DNA from 3 places in the Viridibacillus sp. FSL E2-0187 genome. Region 2 is predicted to be linked to each of the others. Evidence: riboswitches for the same ligand, from Rfam matches in the RefSeq annotation. Region 2 holds a riboswitch; each other region holds the start of a gene.
The links. A riboswitch is a leader RNA that binds a small molecule or an ion and turns the genes downstream of it on or off. The one in region 2 is predicted to bind cobalamin.
Positions count from the first base shown of each region.

Region 1: linked by a shared signal. The riboswitch ahead of nikA (nickel ABC transporter substrate-binding protein) and the one ahead of MHH85_RS09890 ((2Fe-2S) ferredoxin domain-containing protein) in region 2 are both predicted to bind cobalamin.
Region 3: linked by a shared signal. The riboswitch ahead of MHH85_RS17905 (ribonucleoside-diphosphate reductase subunit alpha) and the one ahead of MHH85_RS09890 ((2Fe-2S) ferredoxin domain-containing protein) in region 2 are both predicted to bind cobalamin.

Region 1 covers NZ_JBBOVG010000001.1:2,610,792-2,615,403, forward strand. Annotated here, with positions in the region: gene nikA (nickel ABC transporter substrate-binding protein) at 1-869, opposite strand, end outside; cobalamin riboswitch at 1,023-1,210, opposite strand; gene MHH85_RS12810 (right-handed parallel beta-helix repeat-containing protein) at 1,389-2,618, opposite strand; gene MHH85_RS12815 (dynamin family protein) at 3,008-4,612, shown strand, end outside.
Region 2 covers NZ_JBBOVG010000001.1:2,040,295-2,044,906, forward strand. Annotated here, with positions in the region: gene MHH85_RS09880 (sirohydrochlorin chelatase) at 1-259, opposite strand, end outside; gene cobJ (precorrin-3B C(17)-methyltransferase) at 281-1,954, opposite strand; gene MHH85_RS09890 ((2Fe-2S) ferredoxin domain-containing protein) at 1,983-2,348, opposite strand; cobalamin riboswitch at 2,548-2,738, opposite strand; cobalamin riboswitch at 2,982-3,165, shown strand; gene MHH85_RS09895 (energy-coupling factor ABC transporter permease) at 3,367-4,128, shown strand; gene MHH85_RS09900 (energy-coupling factor ABC transporter substrate-binding protein) at 4,125-4,427, shown strand; gene cbiQ (cobalt ECF transporter T component CbiQ) at 4,429-4,612, shown strand, end outside.
Region 3 covers NZ_JBBOVG010000001.1:3,695,228-3,699,839, forward strand. Annotated here, with positions in the region: gene MHH85_RS17900 (ribonucleotide-diphosphate reductase subunit beta) at 86-1,126, opposite strand; gene MHH85_RS17905 (ribonucleoside-diphosphate reductase subunit alpha) at 1,139-3,364, opposite strand; cobalamin riboswitch at 3,546-3,724, opposite strand; gene MHH85_RS17910 (PepSY domain-containing protein) at 3,960-4,612, opposite strand, start outside.

The DNA.
Region 1 (4,612 bases), 570 kb from region 2:
GTTCTTGTAGCCGTAGGTTCTGATAATTTAGTTTCATATTTCCCCGAATCCTTTAAGAACTGGAAGGAATCCTGACTTATTACGCCATTTCCAAAAATAAAATCGAGTTCGTTTTTCTCAAATGCTAATACTCTAGATTCTCCGTCTGTAATAACTTTAACAACTACCTTATCTACTTTCGGTTTAGTGCCCCAATACCTTTCATTTCTTGTGAAAACTGCAAACTCATTCTTTTTATATTCGCTAAGTACCCATGGACCTGTCCCAATTTGAGATTTAAGTCCATCTTTAAATGTGTCTTGGCTGTCAGGAAAAGCAGCTTCTCCAACAAACCTCAAAGGTCTTATGTATGTTAATTCTTGAAGCGTTGGATAATAAGAATTATGAAGAGTAAGTTTAAATGTATATTCATCCACTGCTTCTGTATTTTTGATTTGGTTGATTAACTCTACCCATTCATGTTGTTTCCGATTATCTAAAATTGTATCGAAGTTTTTCTTAACAATTGCCGCATTAAACTTCGAACCATCAGAAAACTCAACATCCTTTCTTAGATGGAATACATATTCTTTACCATCATTCGAAATATCCCAGCTTTCCGCTAGCCAAGGTTGAATTTCCCCACCCTTCCCGTAGTAAACAAGAGATTCGTATACCATAGCTTGTGAAAAAAACTCATTTGGAAAATATGTATGTGGGTTTAAGTCGCCTATATCTCCAGTCATGGAAAAAGTAACAACTTTTGATTGATCTTTATCAGCAGTATTGTCTTGTTCTTTTGCTTTGTTACTACAACCAGTAATAAAAATCACGAGAATCACTAGTAGAATAGGGAAATTTCTTAGTCTATTATATTTTTTTATAAACATATTTACTCACCTTCATTTTCGGAATTTTCACTATTAAATATACTCAAATACAAAAAAGCATTCCTAACCCAATTAAAAAGGTCAGAAATGCTTATAGTTTCAGAACAAATTTGTCTCCTAGCACTCTAACACCTCCCTATCTCCCGTAGGTTAACAGCATTTTTAGAACAGGCAGGTCTTCTGACTTAGGTTCATCGCCTGCATGCGTCTTCCCGGATATTATCCAGTGACTTATGTGCATGAGGCTCACCCTTACAGCGGCGGGACCATGTCGGATTTTCACCGACTTCCCTTTTAAGTATTCGCTATTAAACAAATACACCTATTCCAATACTATATGTGATTTTTTATGAAAATAATAAAAGTTTTCCTAATATAAAGTATATTCGTTATTACAACTTAAAGCCATATCAATTTTAAGTCTTGTTATTTTTTAACTTCTAAGAATCAATTACTGTCCCAGACCTTTCAGCATAAAAAAGACCTTCTTATTGTTGAAGGTCTCTTCTATCCAGAAAATCACTTTGATGCAAGTTGTAATTTTTCTGTGTTTTTTATGAATTCATTGTAAGTATTGTTAATCCGAATAATTGTTTCAGAAGTATTAACGGCTTTATTTGTTAAAAGTGCTTTTTTGTTAGCTTCATTTAGCTTATTGTACGTAATATCGTATTGTGAGCCTGGACCACTGTTCTTCCAAGCCATAAACTGAATCGTTCTTCCTACTGACTCAAAAGTATTGTTTTTAATAGTTGGGTTGATTGCGCCACTAGCTAAAATTCCACGGGTACTAGCATTTCCATTTGCTACATTCCGGATTAGATTTTTTTCAATAACAGCATTCGTCCAATTCATGACACGAATAGCATCCAAGCGTGTTTTGTCAATTTGATTATTACGAATGATCACTTTATCATGATACATTTTACCTGAATATTTGTGGGTACCAATAGCTCTATCAAGATTCTTAAATTTATTGTTTTCAATTGTTATATTTTGATTTGGCGTTTTATCATACTTGCTCCATTTTTGACTCCACCCTGCTGTTGTTTTATCCGGTGTATCAATATTAATCGCTTCTTTGTTCTTGTTTGCTGATGCTTTGGAATTTGTAAACGTATTTTTTCGTATCACAACATTCTTAGAAGCATCTAGTTCAATAAAATGTCCAGAATACATATTCTTAAATTGGATGTTTTCCACTTTTATATTTTGGTTATGCCCCATGATCAAGGCAATGCTATCTTTCTCGTATTTCATATCAATCGTTACTTTACCTTCTCCTATGAAGGAAATATTCTTTTCACCATTATACTTGCCATATACACCCGATTTATTGGCTTTTGATGGTTTTATGAATTGAAAAATTGATTTTGAAGCTTTAAATTTACTCGTGCCAGTTTTCTGACCTTTGACAATACTTACACCATCATACATTTTTATAGTTACATTTGATGGAACATATAGCGTATTACTAATTGTGTAAGTTCCTTTTTTTAATACTAGCGTTCCGCCACCTTTTTTCTCCAATTTCTCTAGATAGGAACGTAGAACATAATAATGCTTGGTATTACTGTTATATGTAGTGTATTTCAACATCGTTTTATCCACCGGTACTGTTTTTGGTGAAATTGTATAAACGCTCTTTGAGGCAGCTTCTACAGAATTAGGCGTAACCCCTATCCATAAACTCAGCATCAACACAGTAGCCGCCACTAACGCACCCATTCTCTTGAATTGCATAATCATGTTGTAAAATTCTCCTTCTCAAAAATGTAATAATATTTTAGGATATTATCGACAGATTCCCATATACTTACTAACTAAATTTCGTATCACCCTATCACAATACCTAATACTTATTCACTATACATTGTTTTTAAACCGAACTCTACATGGAATGTTACAACTTAATGTAGAATATTATATTCGCATTAAGTTATCATGTTGTTTCTCAACTTGGAAGTGAAATTGAAAAAAAACTGAAACTTTTCTCATTAAAACACAATCTTACTTGAAAAATGAAAGGAAAATGAAATTTTTCAAGACACATTCTTTGTTAATATAAAAAGCATAAATACAAAAAAGTATTTACACTTGGAGGAAAATGTATTCTTCAAGATATAGTGGAGGAAAAAATGAGATTAGAAAAACAATTAATCAAAAAGATATATTATGAAACATTCCTAATAGAGAATGAAACACATCCACCTCTTCAAATACTTGGAGAAGTTTATTTAAACGAACAAAAAAATGAGATATCTGATGGATCTTATATACGTTTTGCACAAGGTGAATTTTATTATCACCATCAAGATTTTGAATCAGCTATTTTTAAATGGGAGAAAGTTAGTAATGAATTAGCACCATGGGCACAAAAAAATATTGCGGATGCTTACTTCGAACTTAACCAATTATCAGTTGCTGAAAATGTATATACCTCCATTACTACTGATAACAAAATACTTATGACCGAAATTATTCTGCAATTACTGTCTCTTTACATCGAGCAAAATAACATTAATTCAGCTTTCGCAGTTATTAAAGAAGCGGTTTCTTTAAATCCCGATTATCCAAACGTCACAACAATAGCACGTTCCTTTTATGAAGAACAGCAAGATTTTGACAGTGCAGTAGAGCTTGCTGTGAATGAGTTAATTCGAACAGAATCTTTACCCTGGTTTGAGGTTCTAAAAGAATATATCGATAACGGATTTACTAAAAATATTTCACCAGACTATTTTTATCAAGTATTAGTTACGTTAAATAATGTAGATCAAGTACAATTCACGCAAATTGTTTCATCACTTTGGCACAGCTATAAAAATGAACAAAATTACTTATTATGGCTTCAAACAATAAATGAATTTTTCTTACAGATCGAAATACATTCGTCCGATATATGGGACAAAATTTCTTCTCTTTACGAGGAAACGTACTTTGAATTAATTCAAGGTCAATATATGCTAAATCAATTACACGATATCATTCCAAATCTTTTAACAAATTGGTTAAAAGTAGTCAATCCGTCTCATTCGGTATTTCCATCATCAGCAGTATTGGCATGGAATGAAATTTTCCCTTCCAAAATAGATTCAGAACATCTAAAACATGCGGAAAACCTACTGACATATTCTATTAATCATGTGAATGGCTTAGAGTATAGTTTACATCTGTTTGAATCTATTACACAGTGGGCACAAAAAAATGATTTAGAAATGAGTAATCGATTTAGATGGTTAGTTGAGGAGCTTGTAGATTTAAGAACAAATCGCATTTTAGTAACTGGAACTTCAGGAAACGGAAAAGCTTCATTTATTAACTCTATACTTGGAGAAAATATATTAGAAAATTCAACTTCAAATGTAGTTGTCTTTAAAAATGAATCTCATACAGAAATTAATGCTATAACAGATTCAACAATTACAACAACTGAGGATTTCTCTGATTACCAAACCATGATGTCTCTACAACGCCAAACATATGGAGATAGAGCATGTGTTGAATTTAAATTACCATGTAAATTTTTAAATAAAAATAAACTTACATTCGTTGTTACTCCTAGTTTTAATAGAAACAACGACAATCGAGATGAGACATTCGAATATTTAAATTCTGTAGACGAATTATTATTCGTATTGAATGCGGACTCGCCTTTTACTGACAAGGAACGTGACATTCTATTAAGTATTCGAGAACATACACCAAATCTACAAATTCATTTCTTATTAAATAAAATCGAC
Region 2 (4,612 bases):
CATCAATCGCTGCTGGAATATGAATTTTCGAATGTCCCGCTTGTAATAAAATAATCGGAATAACATGGATGTCTGTTGCACCTTTAGCGACACAATTATCAATTCCCTGTGCAATGTTTGGTGATGCGAATTCTAAAAAACAAGATTCGACTAGTAGTTGGTCATCTAAAGTTGGCTTTAATTGCTCTATAAACTTGTTAACCTCTGCATTACCTTCAGCTAAACGACTACCATGACCTACGAATAATATAGCTTTCATAAATACAATTCCCCCTAAGTTTTAATCCCCGCAAGGTGCAGGTTCAATTTCAATTTTTGGTGACATATCCTGATAGTTAAATCCTTGAATTCGCTTCACACGTTTGAAGTATTTGAACAAGCGCTCGTTCGGATGTGCGTTTTGACGATATTCTTCAACAATATTGCTGACAACTTCTACAATTTTCTCGGGCTCAATGCCCTCTGCTACCGGTTGTCCTGGGTGAGCCGTTCTACCAACTGGTTTCGCACCAACAAAAAGATCAAATTTACCCTTTCGATAGACGATTCCAACATCCTCCATCACAGCTTTGTAACATGCCATACCACAGCCATTAAAACCGATATTAAATTCTTTAGGCATGTTCAGACCGCCAAGTTTTTCTTGAAGTTCCTCTGCATATGGAATACCGCCAGTTTTCTCACCATCACAAAAATCACATGCTTTAATTGTGACAACATCACCAACTGGTGACAGAATAAAGTTTGCTTCTTGCAGTTTAGCTGTAATGATATCTGGTGTTGTTGTTGGGATTTTCAAAAGAATATTATGATTTGGTGTATATTCCATAGTCCCTTTTTCTCCAACTACTTCAGCTAATGTCATCATTTGTTTTGGTGTAAATCTTTTATTGGCAACCCCAGGGCTTACGGCTAATTCGAAAATAGCTTCCATTTCTTGTTGTACAAAAGTAGTTTGAGTTTCCACTTGTTTACCCGTTACACGAGTTAATGCATCTAATGCCATTTCAAATGAGCTAATTTTAGGTTTTGGTTCTGTTTTTACAACTGACGGTTCCTTAGCTCTTACTAAAGCAGGTGCACTATCAATGTTTTGACTACGCTGAATGCCAGTTTCTTGGTCCATTGCCCACGGCTCTGCCTCTTCCTTCAAGCGTTGATGTGGTTTAAGTGGTTGTTTTTCGGCATTCAATGTGTACTTTCTTTGGTAACCACGAGGTGTAATCATTTTATTGTCATACAAAAATGTCGATGAATTGCCGATGACAACGGTCGTTAACATGCCAATATCATGATTCAACATATCTTTTAAATTAGTGATAATGATATTTTGTCTATCACGATAGGCGCTTTTTACTAACCCTACTGGTGTTTCTGGCGAACGATACTGTAGTAAAATACGTTGTGTTTCAACAATTTGTCGAGTACGACGGCCACTACGTGGATTGTAAAGAGCAATTACAAAATCCGCCATAGCCGCAGCTTCTACACGTTTTGCTATTAAATCCCAAGGAGTTAGATGATCACTTAAGCTAATCGTGCATGAATCATGCATGACTGGTGCACCCAGTAAAGAAGCACAGGAGTTAATTGCCGAAATACCAGGAATAACTTCAATTTCAACACCGGTTGCTTCTGTCCATCCCTTTTCTATTAACACTTCATAAACTAGTCCGGCCATACCGTAGACACCGGAATCTCCACTTGAAATAACCGCCACTTTTTTGCCGTTTTCAGCTTGTCTTACAGCTTCTTGAGCCCGAGAAACTTCTTCAGTCATACCTGTACTGATGACTGATGTATTACTATCAATTAAATCTTGAATGAGTTCAACGTACGTTTTATAACCGATTATGAAATCACTTTCTTGCAATGCTTCAACTGCTCTAGTTGTAATATGTTTAAAATCCCCTGGACCAAAACCAACTACATAAAGTTTGCCAAGTTGCGACATTCAAACATCTCCTTTTCAATACATCTAACTATTTGTTTTTCGAAATACCTTTAATCGCTCCTGATGTCGGGTTTTTCGTCATGCTACCATTAATTGTTTGGTAGACGACATGCGGGGCAACTTGCTGATCCATACAATCACGAACAATTTGACGGCCAATTTCAGGAGATTCAGCTTTATACCAAGTCCCTTGTGGATATGCAATTACGACACAGGCATCTTTACAACGACCATTACAGCGAGTTCGAGTAGTATGTATTTGCTCGTCAATCCCAAGCCTAGTAATCTCATCTCTCACTGCCAGCGTTACCTCTTCCCCGCCTTTCTTCAAACAACTACTGCCATTGCAAATAAGCAAATGACTTTTCATACTTTCTAAATTCCAAGTTGTCATAGTGATCCTCCCATATGGTGTTCATCATTTTTTAAGAAAAGTCTATGGAAATAAGGTGAATTGGCAACTAGTCATCAATTTTGCAAATAAAAAAACCTTAATTCAAAGAATTAAGGTTTAAAAACTAGATTATTCAGACAACACACCAAAAAAAACAAGCGTCATCCACTGTAGCCTTCACCTTTCCCTCCGAAAAGTATCGTTCATAATTATAAAAGCAGGTTTCCTGGCTTACGCGTCACTTTACTTTGATCTCTTCCCAGTATTTCACCAGTGAGTATTATCATTTCATCAGCGTTACAGTAGCGGGGGCTGCATCGGATTCTAACCGATTTCCCTATTATCCAACATGCTCAATAAACCAAACATGTCGGCACTTTTAAATTTGATATTCAATTGTATTATTCAGTAAATTCTAAATCTGTAACTATCATATACTAAATTTTACTAGATTCAAATAGATTTTTTTATGAATATTATCTTGACATAATTTAGAACTTGCATTTTCACCTATATAATGTCGTTCAGAAAGGTTATATCTACCTTACTACTTAATTTCAATATTTTTGAAAATTCTATAAAAAAATATAGTAGAAAGAAAATTCTCATGATACACTATATTCTGAAATCAAACAATTCAATAAACTTTATGGTGTTAAATTAGCTTTTAACTTAAAAGGGAAGTCGGTGTTAATCCGACGCGGTCCCGCCACTGTGTTGAGGAGTTTTGCTACATAATGTCACTGTCAAATGACGGGAAGGCTGTAGCAAAATGATGATTCTAAGCCAGGAGACCTGCCATAAAGTGAGGAACTGTTTCAACCTACGAGGATGGGTGTGAAAGTGAGTAAGTCTTATTTTTTGATGACTTTTCCTTCACGCACTTCTTTCTATGAAAGAGGTGCTTTTTTATTCAAAAAATCGCTGTACGCCCTACCCTGAGAGGTATTTCATAGGAGGTGTTATTTATATATAAATGTATATCTAGTAAAAATACATAAACAAAAGGGAGAATAATATGAATAAGTTAAAATCAATAGTTAACTGGAAAATGATATACTTTTTAGCATTTGTCATGATTGTTCCAAAACAAGCATTTGCCATGCATATTATGGAGGGGTTCTTACCTGTTGAATGGGCTATCTTTTGGTGGGCAGTAACAATTCCATTTTTGATTCTTGGATTCCGATCAATACGTAAAACAATTAAGGAAAATCCAGATACTAAAATGATGCTTGGCTTATCTGGGGCTTTTGCTTTTGTTTTATCTGCACTTAAAATTCCATCTGTAACAGGTAGTTGTTCTCACCCTACTGGTGTAGGTTTAGGAACTGTTTTATTCGGTCCATTTGCAATGAGTATTGTAGGTTTTATTGTTCTTTTATTTCAATCATTGCTTTTAGCTCACGGTGGCTTAACAACACTTGGTGCAAATGCCTTTTCAATGGCAGTCGTTGGTCCTCTAATTGCTTACGGTGTATACAAAGGGGCTTCTAAAGCAGGCTTATCTTTTGCAATTGCTGTATTTTTGGCTGCAACTTTAGGTGATCTTGGCACTTACCTAGTCACTTCTATTCAATTAGCACTTGCATTCCCTTCTGAAGTCGGTGGATTCTTTGCTTCTTTCACGAAATTCAGTAGTATTTTTGCATTAACGCAAATTCCTTTAGCTATTTCTGAAGGTATTTTAACTGTAGTCATTATGAATTTCTTAAAAAAATACAACGTAGCTGAGTTAAAAGCGCTGCACGTCTTCTCGAAAGGAGCTGAACAACGATGAAAAAAAATCTAATATTAATCTCAATCGTTGTCATTCTTGCAATCTTCCCTCTTTTCATTCAAAAAGGGGCTGAATTTGGAGGAGCTGATGGTGAAGCTGAAGCTGCCATTGGTGAAATAAATGCTTCATATGAGCCTTGGTTCTCAAGTATTTGGGAGCCACCAAGTGGTGAAATTGAAAGTCTATTATTCTGCCTTCAAGCAGCCATTGGTGCTGGTTTTATCGGTTATTTTGTTGGTCTAACAAGAGGTAAATACAAACGCAAAGATAATGTTAATAACAAAGAAGGTCAAATATAAGATGCTTCTTATTGATAAATATGCTTATATGAATCGTTGGCAGCATATTCATCCAATAGAAAAAATGGTATTCACCTTTTTTCTCATGTTATTTTCGTTAACTGTGAAAGATACACTTGTATCACTCATCACATTCACTGTGATGAGTGCTTTTACAATTTTAGGTGCGAAAATTCCTTTTAAAT
Region 3 (4,612 bases), 1.7 Mb from region 2:
TTTACAAATAGGTCTAAAGACTATTCATGCCATAAAAAAATGAGCGCTCCCTACAGCGCCCATCTCCATATTATTATTTCATTTTTTATAGTTCATCAAAACCATTATCTTGAACATTTACCTTCACATATTGACGAGAACGTTGTTCGAAGAAGTCCGTTTTCCCTAAGTCAACATCTTCATAAGCTTTGATCCATTTCATCGGATTTTTACGGTAGCCGTCAAAAGGTCTTTCATAGCCTAATTGTGAACAGCGTACATTTGTATAGAAATAAATATAATCTTCTACATCATCTACATCTAAGCCGTCAATTTTATCTCCAATGACTTCATGTGCCCATTCAATTTCAAGTGCAGCTGCTTCACGGAAAATATTTTCAACTTGCTTAGCGCGCTCTGGTGTATCGTATTCAGGATACTCTTCTAACAATTCTTTATAAATTTTAACGAATAGATCAACATGAAGCTGTTCGTCACGGTTTATATAGTTAATCATCGTACTCGTTGCTACCATTTTTTGATTGCGTGCTAAATGGTAGAAAAATGCGAAACCAGAATAGAAGAATAAACCTTCTAAAATAACGTCATATACGATGGAATTTAACATATGGTCGATATTAGGTTCTTCAGAAAATGTTTTATATCCTTTAATAATGAAGTCATTTCGTTTTTCAAGAACAGGCTCTGTACGCCAGAAATCAAATACTTTATCTTGCTCATCTTTTGATACTAAACTTGAAAGTATATATGAGTAAGAATGATTATGAATTACCTCCTGCTGTGCAAGGATAATCATTAAAGCATTTAAGCTAGAATCTGTTAAATAATCAGCCACTTTTCCTGCATAGTCTGTTTGAACACTGTCTAACATAGCAAGTAATCCGATTGTTTTCATAAATGCTTCTTTTTCATTCGCTGTTAATGTTGGGAATTCTTTAATATCGTTCCCCATATTAATTTCGAAAGGAGTCCAAAAGTTACCAAGCATCTTTTTGTATTTTGGATACGCCCAACTAAACCGAACATCATCCCAGTTTAATATATTTGAAGAGCTCCCATTTACAATACCCGTTGAATGGTTTGGAGCTGTTTTATCTATTAATTGGCGTTTCTCTAGCTTTGTCATCGTTAGTTCCTCCTAACTTGCACATGATTCACATTCTAATAGTTCAACTGACGTTGAGCGAACGTAGTATGTCGTTTTAATGCCTAGTTTCCAGGCATTTAAGTGCAATTCTAATAGTTCTTTAGCTTTTACAGTGTTTTGTACATATATATTTAACGAAATACCTTGGTCAATATGACGGGCACGTGCTGCGTTTTGTTTTAAAGTCCAATTTTGATCAATAAAGTATGCAGATTTGTAATACCAAGTTGTTTCTTGGTTCAAATCAGGAACAGTTACCGGAATCTTATAATCCTTTTTCTCTTCAGAATAAGATTTTTGGAAGATTGGATCGATACTCGCCGTACTTCCTGCAATAATTGATGTTGATGAGTTCGGCGCAATAGCCATTACATAGCCATTACGCATACCATTTTCAGCAACTGCTTGTTGTAATGCAGCCCACTTTTCACTTTTATATTGGCGTTTTTTGAAGTATTCTCCTGTTTGCCAGTCTGAACCTTCAAATAATGGATATTGGCCTTTTTCTTTTGCTAATTCCATGGATGCTTGAATTGTTAAATAAGCAATTTGCTCATAAAGCTTGTCTGCAAATTCAACGGACTCCTCTGATTCCCATGCAATACTCTTCAATGCCAATAAATGATGCCAACCGAATGTACCCAGACCAATACCACGATAACGGGCATTTGTACGTTCTGCTTGAGGAACAGGAATACGATTTAAGTCGATCACATTATCTAACATGCGCACTTGAATCGGGATTAATCTTTCTAAAGCTTCTGCAGGTACAGCTCGTCCAAGATTGATAGATGATAAGTTACATACAACGAAATCTCCAGGTTTGCGACGCGTTACAATAACATCATCTTCTAATGTAATTGACTCGAACTTAGTAGCACTCATGTTTTGGAAAATTTCTGTACATAAATTACTTGAGTAAATCATACCTTCATGTTTATTTGGGTTTTTACGGTTTACCTCATCACGATAGAACATGAAAGGCACGCCAGTCTCTAATTGGCTACGCATAATGCGTTTCATAATATCAATTGCTGGTACAGCTTCACGTGTTAATATCGGGTTAGCTAAGCAAGCTTTGTATTTTTCACGGAATGAACCTTGTCCACGTTTTTCGTCATAGTAATCTTCTAGGTTAAAGCCCATTACTTCGCGAATTTCATGTGGGTCAAATAGGTGCCAATCTTCTCGTGCTTCAACAGCCTCCATGAAAATATCCGGTAAGCTAACGCCCGTGAAGATATCATGCGCGCGCATACGCTCATCACCGTTATTTAATTTTAAATCTAGGAATGGGAATATATCTTTATGCCAAATATCAAGATAAATAGCAATTGCTCCTTGGCGTTGCCCTAATTGATCTACTGATACTGCTGTATTGTTTAATTGTTTAATCCAAGGAACAACACCGCTTGATGCCCCTTTAAAACCACGAATGGATGAGCCACGGCTACGTACTTTCCCCATATAGACGCCGATACCACCGCCAAACTTCGAAAGTGTCGCAACATCAGTATTTGAATCATAAATACTTTGTAAGCTGTCATCAACTGTATCGATAAAGCAACTTGACAATTGTCCATGCGTTTTACCTGCATTTGATAATGTAGGAGTAGCAGTCGTCATATATAAATTACTCATTGCCCAGTAAGATTCTTTAATTTTCGCAAGACGATCTGTTTTTTCATTTTGCATTAGTGTCATCGCTATAATCATCCAACGCTCTTGGGGCAATTCGATTGGTGTTTTATCAAAATCTCGAGTTACATAACGGTCCAACAGTGTTTTCAATCCGATATATGTAAAGATTTCATCACGTTTAGGTTCAATCATTAAGCCTATTTCTTCAAGTTCCTGTTTTGTATATGATGTTGTTAAAGTTGGATCATATAAACCTTTCTCGACAAGCTTCTCAACTTGTTTAGCAAATGCTGTGTATACCTGCCCTACTTCTAATTGTCTTACTGTAGATGCTTCTCTATAAACACCTGCCAATAATAAGCGAGCTGCAACGAATGTCCAATATGTGTCCTCTTCATCTAAAAAACTTAACGCTTCTAGGCTCATCGCCTTTGTCCATTCAGCGTCAGTGCCTTCTGGATTCTTATTTCCCCAACGTTCAGACTTTCTAATAAGCTGGCTAATTTCTTCTCTACCGAACTCTTCCTCCAATTGGGATAATAATATTGATCTTTCATTTGTCATTAATTGGACCATATCGTCGTCTCCTTTTTTACAAATATAAAAAGCGATGAATCTGCCTTCTTCGGCAGAGCCATCGCTCTAGGTTTTAAAATTGGAAACTGGTGAAATCACAACAAAAAATTACTTTTGAAATCAAAAGTAAATTGTTTAATGTAAAGTCTCTCGCTTCCACTTCTCAACCCCCGAAGAAAGTGTCGTCATGCAAAAAAAGGCAGGTCTACTGGCTCATGCATCATCCAACTGTCATCCTTCCCAAGCATTGCTCAGTGGTTAATTGACAGTCGTCCGCATTCACAGTTGCGGGGACAGCTTCGGTTTCTTTTCCGAATTCCCTTTTAAACCGTATATGGTACCTTTTTTTGCTCACATACTATATATTGTGTTCTATTAATTAATCTAATCTAACATATTGTGTTCCTTTCAGACAAGTAGAATCGTAAAATTAAAGTAAATGAAAGCAAAAGACCTACGAAAAATGTTTCATAATTTGCTATAATGTCTATTTTAATTTAAAAAAACAGGAGGTTAGGATTGTTTTTAAGTGAAAAATAATAAAAAGCTACCCAAAATTGTATTTTGGGTAGCACAAAATCTATTTTAGTAACAATTAGTCGTCTTCATACTCTTTTTCGAAGTCTAGAATAGTACCAGTTTTAGCATCGATTTCTAATTCGTATTCGTACATACCATCTTTAACTTCAATTTCATAAACGCCGTCTTCTTCATCTAATTCAATTTTAGTAATTGTCCCTTTCGCTTTTGTTAAAGCAATTTGAGAAGCTTTTTGCTCACCAATGAAAGGTGTTGCTGGATTATTTGGTGTTTTTGTAATTCTTTCTTTATCAGTAATCATAACTTTCCCAGTTATTGCATCGACATCGATATCATATTCATAATCGGTAGTTAAAATCTCAAATTCATATACTCCATCTTCACGGTCATACTCTGCTTTTTTCACTGTACCATTAACACTTTTTAATGCAATTGCTTTTGCTTCTTCAATACCTATTACTTTATTAGGTGTTGAAGGATTTGCTGTATTTCCAGTGTTAGGAGTACTTGGTTTAGTAGTTGTGATTACATCGTCAGCTACTTCTGATTCTTTTTTAAGTATTTTCCCTGTTTTTGCATGAATTTCAAATTCATATTCTGTTGTGCCGTTAATAATTTCGATTTCGTATACGCCATCACTTTTATCTAATTTGGCTTTTTGTACAGTACCACCAACATTATTTAAAGCTATTTGTTTCGCTTTTTCTA